DNA from 2 places in the Psychrobacillus psychrodurans genome. Region 2 is predicted to be linked to the other one. Evidence: riboswitches for the same ligand, from Rfam matches in the RefSeq annotation. Region 2 holds a riboswitch; the other holds the start of a gene.
The links. Region 2 has a riboswitch for FMN ahead of ribE (riboflavin synthase). Riboswitches for the same ligand answer to the same signal wherever they lie in the genome.
Positions count from the first base shown of each region.

Region 1: another riboswitch for FMN. It lies ahead of ACQCPR_RS07645 (ECF transporter S component); the one in region 2 lies ahead of ribE (riboflavin synthase).

Region 1 is NZ_CP189791.1:1,625,818-1,633,727, reverse strand. It holds gene ACQCPR_RS07675 (metallophosphoesterase) at 1-725, opposite strand, end outside; gene ACQCPR_RS07670 (CBS domain-containing protein) at 802-1,434, opposite strand; gene ACQCPR_RS07665 (LysM peptidoglycan-binding domain-containing protein) at 1,513-2,109, opposite strand; gene ACQCPR_RS07660 (RecQ family ATP-dependent DNA helicase) at 2,190-3,605, opposite strand; gene ACQCPR_RS07655 (helix-turn-helix domain-containing protein) at 3,602-4,633, opposite strand; gene ACQCPR_RS07650 (ferredoxin) at 4,744-4,992, shown strand; gene ACQCPR_RS07645 (ECF transporter S component) at 5,607-6,200, opposite strand; FMN riboswitch at 6,354-6,486, opposite strand; gene ACQCPR_RS07640 (hypothetical protein) at 6,789-7,910, opposite strand, start outside.
Region 2 is NZ_CP189791.1:1,481,048-1,488,957, forward strand. It holds gene ACQCPR_RS06895 (3-hydroxyacyl-CoA dehydrogenase) at 1-502, opposite strand, end outside; gene ACQCPR_RS06900 (YitT family protein) at 720-1,580, shown strand; gene ACQCPR_RS06905 (hypothetical protein) at 1,641-1,865, opposite strand; FMN riboswitch at 2,156-2,287, shown strand; FMN riboswitch at 2,495-2,626, shown strand; FMN riboswitch at 2,815-2,946, shown strand; gene ribE (riboflavin synthase) at 3,086-3,721, shown strand; partial or broken gene ribB (3,4-dihydroxy-2-butanone-4-phosphate synthase) at 3,734-4,321, shown strand; gene ribH (6,7-dimethyl-8-ribityllumazine synthase) at 4,358-4,822, shown strand; gene ACQCPR_RS06925 (DUF3889 domain-containing protein) at 4,929-5,252, opposite strand; gene ACQCPR_RS06930 (SDR family NAD(P)-dependent oxidoreductase) at 5,500-6,285, shown strand; gene hpaB (4-hydroxyphenylacetate 3-monooxygenase, oxygenase component) at 7,062-7,910, shown strand, end outside.

The DNA.
Region 1 (7,910 bases), 140 kb from region 2:
GCTCCCAGTCTCAATGGTACCGCAGTTGTTCCAAATCCATTACTTATGAGCTCAGCACTATTTTCTTTTTCACGATAGCTACCGTTCTCATAAATCCCAAATGGGCCAAAACGTATTTGGCCACCATGGAGATGACCCGCTAAGAGAAGATGCGGCTTACATACCTTTTTGGCATTATTAAAGTATGCTGGAGCATGAGTTGTAAAAATGATAATATCAGATTCAGTAACGTCTTTGAACGCTTCATATATTTTTACTGGTCCCTCAAATCCATCATTAATCCCTACTACACGAACAGAAAAATTGTTTTTTTCATATTTAATAGAGTTGTTCTCCAATATACAGACATCATGCGAATAAAGGATATCTCGTAAATTTTGTTCCCCAACTTCTCGATCATTGTTACCGAAAACGTAACAAGTATTTCCTAATCTGGCAAGTTGTCTAATATTATCATTCGTCCGTTTTAAAGGGACTCCCCTCTCCGTCAAATCTCCTCCGATTATAACGATATCTACTTTTCCGCTGAGTTTTTGAATAAGCTCATCACTTATTTTTCTGCGATGGATGTCGGATATGAAAAAAATATGAAAATGATCTTCCTTCTTCCATTCATCAATATACAATGAATGGGTATGAATATTTGTTTGAAAAGCTAAAAATAACATATACAAAAAAATAATAAAAAATATAAACAATCCTATACCAATTATCCATCCTATCAAATATATACCCCCATATAACATGGAAAAGGACAGGGAAATTCCCCTGCCCTGCACTCGTGTTTTCTATAAGCTAATTTTACTCTTCTTTGTCAATATGTAAAACACGAAACCCCGCTTTTTCTAAATCTGCTAGAATACGGTCAATTTTTGAATCGTTTTCAATCTTTAATACAATACGTCTGAATAGTTTATCTGTTTCATCAAAAGTTACGATTGAAATGACCGAAGCGTGATATTTATGCAGTACATCCGTCATTTTTTGAATTCGTCCTTCAGATTCTACAGAAGTAAAAGTTATACGCGTTCCCTTACTATTCATACCAAATGCACTTTTAAATTGTATTACCGAATCATAACGAGTTACTAAACCAAGAAATTTTCCATCCTCCACAACAGCTAGGACAGGAAAATCATGAAGCTTAATCATTGCATTTTCGAAAACTTCTTCGTAACCAACAAATATATCCTCGTTTGTCATAATATCTGTTACTTTCGTTTGCTCCATGAAAGTTTGTTTATCAAGATTGCTATAGAAATGCGCTTTATACAAAAGGTATTTGTTAAACATACCTACATATTGGCCGTTGTCTAAAATCGGTAAAGCATCCATTTCTTTTTCCTCTAAAACACGAAGAGCCGACGATACAGAAGTATCTACTTGAACTGTAATACACTTTTCTTTTGGGACCATCACACTTTTTACAAACATATTAGCACCTCTTCCAACTAGAATATACCCTATATTATATATTCAACATTTATGAAAAATATCCTTCTTTGTATATGTTTAAGGTAGTACTAACTTTTGACCAACAGAAATTTCATTTGACGAAAGACCATTAGCAGATTTTATTTTTTCGACCGCTGCTGGATCTTTATAATAATTAACGGCAATACGATATAGTGTTTCATTTTCCTTAACTATATGCGTTTTGGAACTAGCTGCTTCTGTAGGTTCTGTTTTATCTACTGCTACTTCTTCTTGCTTTGGCTCTTCAGTAACTTCCTCTGTCTGTTCAGCTGGTTGCTCAGTTTCTTCAGGAGTAGTTACCACTGGAACTTCTACTTCTTCTTTTTCTTCTGCTTTGGTAGTTTCATCTTTTTCTGTCCCATTATTAATAGCTTGCGTTTCTACATGTATCGTATCATTTTTTACTACTTCTGCTTTATCTGGATCAGCTACATAGAAAAATTGTACGTAAATAAATATACTAATTGGGATTAATATGAAAATGCAAAAAACAACTGGGATTAATAAATTTCTAGATTTTTTCTTTGGTTTCTGATTTGAACTTCTACTTCTTCTCATTTCATTGGTATCGTCATCTTGTCCTATGGATTGTCGATGTTCGTCGATTTTTTTTTGATAATCATCTTGGTTCATTTTATTCAAACTCCATTTCTGCCTTCATTTCTACTTCTATTATGACGAATATTGTAGAAAAAGTAAACTTAACAAAAGTATTATGATGGAAGAAGTATATTTAATCTATCTATCCAATTCATTTCATCTTGCCTATTCTTTTCATCAGTTCTTTTCCTTAAAATGCTAGAAACATTTAATTTACATTTGGAGCAACAATGATGGGGTCGTTCTATTAATGCTTGATCAAAATAATGAAGTAGCTGCTCCCTCAAACAAGAATCATTTCGAATCATTAAGTAAAAACTTTGAATATCCTGCCACTTTTTTTGTTTAATTTGCTTAAATAATTGAATAGTTTGCTGTTCATTTAATTGCTCTTTCCAATAAGCTAGAATGCGGCTTGTAGTCTCTGCCTGTTCAACTTCAGAATATTCTTCTTGATAAGCAAAATGAATGTCTTGTTCCTCTGGAAAATCTTGCATCGCTACGTAAAATGTTTGCTCAACATCTGAAGAAGTATATAAGAGTGAGGCGATCGCCTGATTGCCATCTCTTGCAGCTCTTCCAACCTCCTGCATATAGCCTGCTACAGATGTCGGAATATGATCATGAATAATTTGCCTGATATTATCTTTGTGAATACCCATTCCAAAAGCATTTGTCGCACAGATCCAATCTAATTGTCCCTGCTGAAACTGTTGCTGGATTAATATCCTGTCACTTTGCTCCATTTTTGCGTGGTAATAGGCAACAGAAATTCCTTGTTCTCTTAGCATTGTTGCATAAACTTCCGTCTTTTTACGTGATTGTGTATAAATTATTCCTGGACCTTCAGTAGAGATAACTCTACCTAATATCCATTTCATTTTTTCTTGTTGGTTTTCAACCTCTACTATTTCATATGCAATAGCAGGACGATCAAGTGAATGAATGTATTCAAATGGTTTTGTCATCCGTAAAGTTTCTTTAATATCTTTGACAACTTCGCTTGTCGCAGTTGCTGTTAATGCAAGAACATTTACGGCTTTTAGCGAATGTATCCAACTTGATATCCTCAAATAATCAGGTCGAAAATCAAACCCCCACTGAGAAATACAATGCGCCTCATCTGCTACAACATATGCGATGGAAAGCTCTCTAAGCGCACGGTTAAATTGTTCATTTTGGAGCATCTCTGGTGAAGTAAATATAAATTTAAAATCATCTAAGTGACGAAAAGCCATTTCTCTTTCTTGGAATGGTAAAAATGAATTTATGGCAATAACTCTTTTTTCTCCTAGTAATTTTAGTTGCTCCACTTGATCCTGCATAAGAGATAAAAGAGGTGACACGATAATCACAGTTCCTTCCATTAGGTATGCTGGTAGTTGATAAAGAAGGGATTTCCCCATACCAGTAGGAAGTATAGCAACAACATCCTTTCCTTCTATAATTTGTTCAATTATTTCCTGTTGCCCATCTCGGAAGTTTTCATGACCGAACTTTTTCTGAAGAATTTCATTTAATTTATTCAAGAATTCTTTTCTCCCTTCGTCAATGCTAAGCGCACTTGAAAGAAACTAATTTCCGGTAATCTTTGTTTTATTAATGTGAGTTTTTTTGTTTCTAGTTCGTTTGATAGATGAAGAATTTCTTCTACTTGCTCCTTAGAAATAAAAGCAGAAATAGAGAAATTTTTATCGTTTGAGACTATTTCAATAACATGATCTTCTATTGTATTAATCTTCAATTTTCTTATTTTAGCAATTTCTTCAATAGAATATCCCTTTTCGAATAGACTATTTGTTTTAAAAGCAGATTCAGTTAGAGGCGTATCGATACGAATATCTTTAGCTAAATTAAATAACCGGGGACTTGTCTCTATCGAAATATTGTCTAACATACTATGTAAACATTCTAAAAAAATTATTTTGATGTTCAAGTCTGTCATATGATAGTGGCGAGCCAGTTGTTCCCATGTCAAACCAGTTGTCTTATAGCCACTAAGCCGATAAACAAACAACGTTCTGTGTATGTCATCAAAAGAAGGATTTTCAAGTAAATAAAAAATTTCTTGCTTAATGTCGGTATTCAAGTTAAATTCACGAAAATTATTTTGGATTAAAAAGTCTTTAACAAAATGCTGTATAGAAATATCCTTTTGGTTTGGTACGAATTTTTTTTCATTCGCTTGGAACTGCGATAATGTTTGGATAACTAAGTCTATTCTTTTCCAAAAAAGTTGTTCCTTGCCCCTATATTTCCAACCATTAAATAGAGGTTCTTTATCACTCGGTAGTATTTCAATTCCTTTTTCAGTTATATATACGAGTGATTCATTTACCCGAATAAACTCATTTTTAAACAGCTCATTTATCGCTTCATCATAATCTTCCTTCGATAATTGTGGAAGGATAGAGAAGAAAGCATGAAGTTGAAAATATGTCACATCTTGAATGGTTTGTCCTGATTTTTTGCCTTTTAATAAATAATATGGGGCATTCTCAGAACGTTGCCCAGATATTTTATGTATTATAAATAGTAATATTTGATGAAAATGCATAGGAATACCTCTCTTTTCTGAAGTATTTTGGTTGAAATGTATGGAAAACATCTTTAGAATGAATAAGATAGCATATTCGTTTTAGTAGTTATAAAGGAGAGAATATAATAATGGCAAAATATACAATTGTAGATAAAGATACATGTATTGCATGCGGAGCATGTGGAGCAGCTGCCCCAGATATTTATGATTATGATGATGAAGGTATTGCCTTCGTTATTTTAGATGATAACATGGGTACAACAGAAGTTCCAGAAGAACTAATGGAGGACATGGAGGATGCATTTGAAGGTTGTCCTACTGATTCTATTAAAGTAGCAGATGAATCATTTGAAGGCGACGCTTTGAAATTCGAATAGTATATTGAATGGTGGTTGTGACTCTTGTCATGATCACCATTCTTTTTTATTCTGTAAGAAAAACTGGGAAAAAAAGATACCAGTGCCTTTAAGGTCAAAACCTGTCCCAATCGTTTACGAAGGCTTGGACAGACGTTTTGCTATATTGTTACCAAGTGAATATTTAGTGAAATTGGCGTTTACCTATCCTCGCCCTTCTGCTGTTTGGTATGCGATGCACTTCATATCATAAAGCACTCGGAACATAGGCTTTGTGCGTATACATCCTCATCTTTTATGAAATAATTGAATCCAATTTTATCGTTACTTGCACTCACCTATTGTTTACTTGCTTACATCTGTTTCTTACTTGCGGTCGTAAAGAGCTTACTTGCACTTGGTCCATATTTACTTGCGGTTTATTGCCTTATACTTGCGAAATGGATAATTCCCCCAAAATATTTGATTAATTCATAACCTAATGTAACTGAATTACTAATTGTTGTTTTCTACTTATTAGTTACAATGCTATGAATGATGTCTTAGATGATCCTATAATAATCGCGGTATTATCCATTTATATTTACTATCCTCTAAAAAAAAAGTTGTTCCTCCTAATGGAGAAACAACTTTTTTTAATTTGTATTAGGTTTCATATATGAATTAGTAACCTTATCAAGTAAAGGTTTTATACGTTTAAATAATACAATCATCACAATAGTTACTATTACGCCTTTAATCAAATTAAAAGGTAAAATACCGAAAATGATAGTATTAAACAAGGCAGTACCGGTTTCCATTGGGAAATTTAAGAAATAAGTGTACATTGGTAAAAACACATAATAATTTAAAACACTCATACCAATCGCCATAGATACTGTACCTGCTCCTAGTCCTACCATAATTCCTTTTGACGTAGTAACTTTACGATAAATCAAATACACTGGTGTTAAAAATAAGATACTAGTTACAAAGTTAGCCATATGACCAACAGGTACACCAGTTGGACTTCCTGCAAATAACCAATCTAACACATTCTTTAAAAATGCGACTAGAATTCCTGCTATTGGTCCCATCGTGATTGCAGCGATTAAAGCTGGTATATCACTAAAGTCCACCTTCAAATATGCCGGTAAAACCGGTAATGGAAATGCAAGTAACATTAAAACAAAAGAAATACTACTAAGCATTGCGACTGCAATAAGCATTCGCGTTTTGCCTTTTAACATAAAATCCTCTCTCCTTTTGCGATTCACTCCACAAGAAGAAAGGTTCAGCTCGTTTGCACACTTAAAGAATCCCTTGAACCAATAAAGTTCAAGGGAGAAACAAGGTACACTTAAATAAGCGTATCCGTATAAGCATACGAGAAACGACTGCACCTTCACCTTCTCCCATCCAGACTATACTGTCGGCTTTGGAATTTAACCAAATCAACCTGTTAAGGTTCGCGGGCTGAAGAAATAAATTTCTAATACCGCCGGTCGGGAATTGCACCCTGCCCCGAAGATGAATCAATATTTTGTTGATCTTCAAGATTAATATCTTGAATTAATAACATTTTATCAAATATAAACAATATATGCAACAGACCTGTTTGTAATTGAGACCAACATCCTAATATAGGCTATAATAAAAAATTTACGGGCTTTTTTGATTTAATTAATGGCTATATTTGAAATCTTATGGGCTTTCATCTCGTTATTATTCCTGGATTGATTGTTTATGGGCTATTTCCATAACTTTATAGGCTATCGCTTACCCAGATACAAAAAAACTGCCAAGCTTTAGTTGATAAGCATTGGCAGTTACGTTATTTAGTTGGTTCGCAAAGTAAAACCATTCGGTCCGATTGGAACAGGAAGTGAGCTGCTTAAATTAATTCCATCCCAACTTTCTTGTACAACATTTTCTAATTGGATGGATTGATTAAAGCTTGCGGCAGTTAGGGAAAAAGCTTCTAATAATCGAGATGCCTCACTCACATCTAAAGATTCCAGGTTTAAAGGTTTATCGAAGCGTATTACTAAACCTTTATCCTCTCTTATTGTGTAGGTCACATTATTTGGTATAACAGAAGTGTATATATCATTTCCAGGATCTCTCATATCCATCAATGCTTCCGATAATGTAGCGAATGTTTTATTAAAATTAGGTGCTAAATATGTCTCTCCATTAGAACCATTATATGCAAAGTAATTTACCTTTTTCTCTGTACCTTTTAGCTCCACAGGTTCATCTAGCGTACCGACTTGATCCCAGTCAATCGGCGAACCATCTTCATTGACCCTTAAAAAGGTATCAAAATCAGTGAAAATTTCATTGATAGAAGCTAGATAAGGCGCCATTGTTCCAGGGGCAGCATCATAACCATGATCTACTGGTAAGTAGTGCTTTAACATTTTACCTTCTGTCAAAAAGTAACCTTTGTAAGGATGGTATTCTTGGAATCCAAGGGAAATCTCATCAATCCCAAATGCGTATCTTTCATATAGCTCGAAGCTATTTGGTGTCTTATTTGGAAAATCCATATCTATTTGTTCTTTAGGAATTACAATCGTTATTGGAATAGAGAGAGCATTTTCTAATAAAGAAAAATGAAAAACTGTTCCTCCATTTAAATCGTTCTCGTAAACAGAAGTAATTAGACTGTCGAAAGGAACTAATTCATACGAAGATACTATTTTTCCAGACATAGTCGACATATCGCTAGACTTGTCTTCTTCAGTAGCCATTGATGCTTCTTCTGGTATGTCCATCGTTCTCATATGATCTTTTGCCATAGATGACTCTTGGGCTTTATCAGCTGTGGAACTCTCATTCTTATTTATAAAGGAAGAGACGAGAACTGTTAATATAAGGACAGAAGCTACGGAAATGATAAAAGGTAGCCATTTGTTCATTGAAACCTCTAGTCGATTACGTTTCTCAGGCCTCTC
Region 2 (7,910 bases):
CGTCATTAAAAACTTGTGTCTCTGTTCCAGGGTGTTTCATAATTTCGGCTGTATTGTTCATCCAAATTTCATTGGCAAAGTGTAATGCTAGAAATTTTCCTGGTCGACCTGTTACTTCGGCAAATTGGCTAGGTAGTAATGTAGAAGAGTTAGTTGCAAAAATTGTCTTTTGTGGTGCAACTTTGCTTAAGTCCTTATAGAAATTATTTTTTATTGGTACAACTTCAGGGATTGCTTCGATTACGAGATCCGCTTCAGTTACAGCTTTTTCTAAATCAGTGTAGAAAGAAATACGATTATATGCTTCGTTAACTTCTCCGTCAGTAGCTCCTAAATCTTCTTTATAACGTAATTTTAAATTCATCATTCTATTTTTTGCATTGTCAAGAGCCTCATCATTAATATCATATACTGCAACTTGAAAACCATTAAATGCCGTTTGAAAAGCTATTTGACTTCCCAAAACTCCACTACCAGCAACAGTAATTTGTTCGTAATTCATTTACAATCTCCTCTCCAATGTAAAAAGTATAATCGTTTTACTATACCCTTTAAGCGAATGTTCAAGCAGAGTTTAGCAAAATGAATATAACAAACACTATATAATATAGAAAGGGCTAATTATAGGAACTCTAACTTGTAACATAGCTTTTTTATCTTTAAAATTAAAGAGTAATCTAGTTAGGTTCAATTTTTAGAAAAAGGAGTTTTAAAAGCGTATGCAGACGAACAAAGTAGCGGATACAACCCGACGAATAATTTTAATCGTAATAGGTGCAGCTATTGCGGGTTATGCACTTGAAGCTGTATTAATACCAAACTCAGTTATTGACGGTGGGGTAACAGGCGTTAGTATCATGGGAACATATTTATTTAATATTCCTCTTGGCGTATTACTATTTGTATTAAACATTCCATTTGTATATTTAGGATATAAACAAGTAGGTAAAACCTTTGCAATAATGAGTATTGTTGGAATAGCATCACTATCTATTTCTACAGTTTTACTGCATCATATCGAGCCAATTTTAAGTGCAAAGGATCCTTTATTAGTAGTAATATCTGGGGGAGTAATGCTAGGTGTTGGTATTGGGGTTGTCCTTCGAAACGGTGGAGCTCTTGATGGAGCAGAAGTTTTAGCAGTCCTTGTATCTCGAAAAGTACCGTTTTCAGTAGGAGATATCATTTTACTTATCAATGCGTTTATTTTTGTAGGTGCAGGTTTTATATATGGTTTAGAAAGTGCACTTTATTCAGCTACTACTTATTACATAGCTAAAATCGTAATTGATGTAATTCAAGTTGGTCTTGAAAAGTCTAAATCTGTACGTATTGTTAGTAAACAATCTGAGAAGATTGGCTCTGCAATTCAAGATCGTTTAGGTCGTGGTGTTACATATTCAAGTGGACGTGGCGGTTTTTCAAATGAAACAATGGATATTGTTACATGTGTAATTACTCGTATGGAAGAAAACAAATTAATGACGATTATTAAAGAATTGGACACAAGTGCTTTTGTTGTGATCACAGATGTGGCAGAAGTAAGAGGCGGTAGCTTCAAAAAACGTGATATTCACTAATACAATAAACCCGTTAAATGAGTAACTATCGTCATTTAACGGGTATTTATTATACAAAAATTATTTTCGTTTTTTCTTTCCAAGTTCTTTTGTAGCAGCTTTATTTTTATCTACAATCTGTTCAAATTCAACTTGTACATGGATGCCATTTTCTTCGGTTTCTTGGACACTAATCACTTTGCCTTTTCGGCCTTTAATTTTTAGATTGTCTTCGACCACAGGTATATCTCTCAATACTTGAGTTAAAACAATTATATTTTTCTCCATAAAATGAACAGCATACATTTCCATTTCCCCTTATTTTATATTTTAGAATCTATGTATTTTATGATTATTTGAAAGATATAGAACTTCTATAAGTTGTAAACATATTAGTATATCTATTTAAAAAGAAGAGGTGTTCATAACAATAAACTCAAGACAGAATAGTTCTGGCTAAAATAAGCAATCATTGCAATTGTAAATGTTAATGTGGACGGACTTTTAGATTTCTGATTTAATTTTTGTTAGGAGTTTGTAATCGGAATAACTTGCAAAAAATTTAAGGACTTGTTATTCTTAGACCAATTAAATAATTTATCCTTCGGGGTCGGGTGAAAGTCCCAATCGACAGTAAGAGAGCAATCTTGAAGCCTGTGAGCCGTAAAACGCATGATTTGGTGAGAGTCCAAAGCCGACAGTTACAGTCTGGATGGGAGAAGGAATAAGTGCCTAATGAGTAGGTTTTTTAGTTATGCTAAAAAACGGTATAAAAGGGCTTATTAAAGTATGACTTCTCTCGCATCCAATGAATTCTGGATGTGTTTTTTTATGTCTGGATAAGACTTAGCAATTAAGGCGAAGATTGCCATTATTGCAATTCTTCTAGCGCGTTCAAGGTTGACATAGGAGCTTGCGCTTTTCAAAATTGAATAATTATCCTTCGGGGTCGGGTGAAAGTCCCAATCGACAGTAAAAGAGCAATCTTAAAGCCTGTGAGCCGTAAAACGCATGATTTGGTGTGAATCCAAAGCCGACAGTTATAGTCTGGATGGGAGAAGGAATAAGTGCCTAATGAGTAGGTTTTTTAGTTATGCTAAAAAACGGTATAAAAGGGCTTATTAAAGTATGACTTCTCTCGCATCCAATGAATTCTGGATGTGTTTTTTAATGTCCAGAAAAGAACGTCTTTATTGCAATTCTTCTAGCGCTTGGCAAGGTTGACATAGGAGCTAGCGCTTTTCAAAATTGAATAATTATCCTTCGGGGTCGGGTGAAAGTCCCAATCGACAGTAAGAGAGCAATCTTGAAGCCTGTGAGCCGTAAAACGCATGATTTGGTGAGATTCCAAAGCCGACAGTTATAGTCTGGATGGGAGAAGGAGTAGTTCGATGCTTTTTGAGAAATATTGACAAAAGGCTTGTTTGAATCTACCTAATTTTCCTCTGTCACCTTTGTGGGCGGAGTTTTTTGTTTTTAAGAAGCTTCTGATTTCTCCTCAAAACATATTAGTAAAGGAGGATACAATGTTTACAGGAATTGTAGAAGAGCAAGGTATAGTAAATAACATTCGAAAAAGTGCTAGCAGTATGCAACTTTCTATCCAAGCTGACAGAATTTTAGAAGATATAAGATTGGGCGATAGCATTTCAGTAAATGGTGTTTGTTTAACTGTAATCACATTTTCTCAAACTGAATTTACAGTAGATGTAATGCCAGAAACGTTTCATGCGACTACAACCAATTTATTAAATAATGGGTCAGCTGTTAACCTAGAACGAGCAATGGGCGCAAATGGCCGTTTTGGTGGACATTTCGTTTCCGGACATGTTGACGGAGTAGGTACGATATTGAAGAAACGACCTACTGCAAATGCAGTTTATATTGATATTACTGTACCAGAAGATGTAAGTCACTTTTGTATTCCTAAAGGATCTATTACCGTAGATGGCACAAGTTTAACTATTTTTGAAATAACAAAGTCGACAATAACTATTTCACTAATTCCCCATACAAACAAAGAGACAGTGTTAGGGATGAAGAAAGAGCGTGAACTAGTCAATATTGAATGTGACATGCTAGGAAAGTATATGTATCAATATGTTAAAAATAAAAAGGAATCAACTATTACACAAGATTTTCTAAAGCAGAACGGTTTTTAAGGAGATAATAACATGCTAAATACGATAGAAGAAGCAATAACGGATTTAAAACAAGGTAAGATCATTATTTTAATTGATGATGAAAACCGCGAGAACGAAGGCGATTTTCTTTGCTTAGCAGAATTTGCTACACCAGAAAATATTAATTTCATGGCTAAGTATGGTCGGGGGTTGATTTGTATGCCTATTCATGAAGAAATTGCCCAGGAATTACAATTGCATCCGATGGTTTCTAACAATACAGATTTTCATCAAACGGCATTCACTGTGTCGATTGATCACGAGACCACATCAACAGGGATTAGTGCTTTCGATCGTTCTAAAACAATGTTGCAAGTGATTAATCCAGAAGCAAGAGCATTACAATTTAAGCGACCTGGACATGTCTTTCCTCTTATTGCAAAACCTGGTGGTGTATTAGAAAGACGAGGACATACAGAAGCTGCAGTGGATTTTGGAATGCTCTGTGCATCGTCAAAAGCTGGTGTAATTTGTGAAATTATGAACGAAGATGGGACAATGGCACGCTTACCAGATTTACTGGAATTTGCCCAACAATTTCAAGTGAAGATTGTAACAATTGAAGAATTATCAAATTACTTAATAAATATTAAAGGTAACTAAGGAGAGAATAAGATGGTAAAAACAATAGAAGCAAATTTAATCGGAACAGATTTGAAAATAGGTATTGTCGTAGGGCGTTTTAATGATTTCATTAATGCAAAGCTTGTTGATGGCGCAATAGATGGATTGAAACGTCACGGCGTAAAGGAAGAAAACATAGAAGTCGCATGGGTTCCAGGTGTATTCGAAGTACCGTTTATTGCAAAAAAAATGGCTGAATCACATAATTATAATGCTGTCATTGGTCTTGGAACAGTAATTCGTGGAGCTACTACACACTATGACTATGTATGTAATGAGGCTGCAAAAGGAATCGCTCAAGTAGGTTTACAAACTGGAGTTCCAATTATTTTCGGTATTGTTACAACTGAATCAATTGAACAGGCTATTGAACGAGCGGGTACAAAAGTAGGGAATAAAGGGTACGATGCTGCTATATCAGCAATTGAGATGGCAAATCTTTTGAAGATAATGTAAAAAGAGCGATAATAATATAGAAGCCAATGACCAACGCAACAGGTCATTGGTTAGTTTACTAATAATATTCCTTATTATAATAAGAAAAAAATGTTAAAAATAAATCCTAATTTTCTTGTATTTGAATATTAACAAGCTCATCAGTATCAGTAATATATTCAATCCTTACAGATACTCCAAATTCCTTACCACTATCTTTTAACAATAACTTAAATTTTTCAATTGTAGAACTTTCTTTAGTTTCCTTTCCTTCATGTAGGTAGTCAATAATACTTGCATTCGGATATTTGGATTGAGCTTCTTTCATAGCTAGCTGTCCCCACTTAGCATAAGCAGGTATTTCCTGTTGTGTAGGTGCAATCGACTGTATATGTGCTGGAACTAATTGGGTAGAAGTAATAATTCCAAGTGCAATAACTATTTTCTGCATGATTAAACTCCTTTCCTTTTGTTTAGGATGAGTCTTTCGTTGAAAATAATTCTATGAAGAGGCATGTTTATTAAAACATTATCGAATACAACGTAATTTAGGTTTTAAGGAAGTTGTATTTCTTCATCAGTACATATATTCTTTCATGTAGCCTGTTTTTATATAACGAGAGTAATAATTCTGAAAAATGATAAACTTGTAATATAATGAAAGATGAACAGGATACCGAAATCAAGGGGGCAACATAATGGAATTAGGATTAGCAGGAAAAGTAGCAATAGTTACTGGTTCAAGTAAAGGTATAGGTTTACAAACAGCATTGCAATTAGTGCAAGAGGGAGCAAGTGTAGTACTTTGTGCACGAGGAAAAGAAAAATTAAAAGAGGCAGCTGCATTTATTAAAACTGAAACAGGAGCAGACGTATTAATTGTTCCTGCTGACATTACAAAAGAGGAAGCTTGTAAAGAAATCATTCAAAAAACAATTAGTCATTATGGTCGAATTGATATCTTAGTTAATAATGCGGGTACTTCCTCTGCCAATCCTTTCGATTCAGTAGATACAGATTTATGGCAAACAGATTTAGACTTAAAATTATTTGGAGCAATACATACCTCAAAAGCTGCAATTCCCTATATGAGAGAAGTAGGCGGAGGAGCTATTGTAAACGTAACAGCAGTTTTAGGGAAAACACCGCCTGCAAGTTCTTTACCAACGACAGTTAGTCGAGCAGCTGGAATGGCTTTGACTAAAGCTATGAGTAAAGACTTAGGCAAAGACAATATTCGGGTAAATACAGTTTGCATTGGACTTATCAGAAGTAATCAAATCGAATTAAAATGGAAAAAGGACGCTCCAGAACTTACTTGGGAAGAATATTCTAGAAATGTAGTAGGTCCTACGATTCCACTTCAACGAATTGGTGAAACAACTGAAGCAGCAAATGTCATTACTTTTCTAGTATCCGATGCTGCGTCCTATGTAACTGGAACAGCCGTAAATATCGATGGTGGATCTGGTGGAACACTTTAAGGGAAATAGAATATCAATTGAGTCAATTTCATAAAAAATATTATTTAGTTAAACCCGAACAATGCTGATTTCCGTTCTAGGCGGACGCTTTCCGCGGGCACGGCTTCAATCTCCTCGTCACTACGTTCCTGCGGGGCTTTCAGCTCGTGCTGTTCCCGCTGGAGTCGCCGGCTGCCACTCCAATCGACGGGATCAACTTTCCCTAAAAACGAATAATTTATTACAATATTATGTAAACATACGTACTTTTAAATAATACAAGTAATTATGAAATTGACTCAATTAAAATGTAAATTTAATAATATTATGGAATTGAAAACAAAACTAGAAATCCTAATTGTAAAAGGGTTTCTAATTATTTAAATCAGTCAATATTTATATTAGATCATAAGCAGAGTTTCCTCGACCACAATCCTCATTTGTAGCTTTTTCAGTAATTTTTAGTTTAATAGTTGCTTGAAGTCCTCCAAGTCAATTTTACATTTGCGTTCAAGCTCTTCCATTGTATCTGCTTTAATAAGAAAATCACTTCCTTTTGATTTCTTAGGCGTCATATGTGTTATATATCCCGAATTTCTATTTCGACTTTCTAATAGCCATGAATTAAACCTTCTTCCTCGCTATCCTGTAATCCTACTTTTTTAACACATGGTTATTTGTAATTTACAAACCATCTCCTGAAAGAGCAGTGGAATCATCCCACCTTTACAGTCACAACTCTACTCTAAAAGTAATATTATAGAGCTAAGTGCAGCCTAAACATTAGGAGTGAAAGTATGCCAGCTATAACAGGCAAGCAGTATATTAATCGGATCGATCAGCTTAAAGCGGATGTTTGGATAGACGGAAAGCCTGTATCAGGGAACATTTCTGAGCATCCTGCTTTTAAAGGAATTATAAAAAGTCAGGCTAGATTGTACGATCTTCAGCATGACAAAGACTTAAAAAATGTTCTAACTTATTTATCTCCAACTACAAAAAAATGGGTAGGAATGTCATATTTGCAGCCCAAGACAAAAGAGGATTTAGGGGCAAGACGAGAAATGGTGCAGCAATGGGCTAAATCGAACAATGGACTCATGGGAAGAAGTCCGGATTATATGAACACAGTATTAATGGCATTAGCCTCATCAGTTCATTTATTGCAGGACCAAAAGAATTGTTTTCCAGATAATCTACAATCATTTTACGAATATGCAAGAGAAAATGACATCTCTATGACTCATACGTTTATAGAACCACAAGTAAATCGCACACAACTTTATGTGGAACGTTCAGATGAACCTATAGCCGCAAAAATAGTGGGCAAGAACAAAGATGGAATCATTATAAAAGGTGCGCGACTACTTGCGACACAAGGTGGAATAACGGATGAACTATTAGTTATTGCAGCAGGGGGGAAAGCAGAAGAAGGTAATAGCTTTGCATTTTCAATACCTTGTAATACAAAAGGGTTAAGATTCATCGGTAGGGAATCATTTGTTGGAGGAGACTCCAATTTTAACTATCCATTAAGTTCGAAGTACGAAGAAATTGATAGTATCGTAGTATTTGACGATGTTTTAGTTCCCTGGGAGCGTGTATTTTATTATGACAATTTATTTATATCAACTAATTTTATGAAG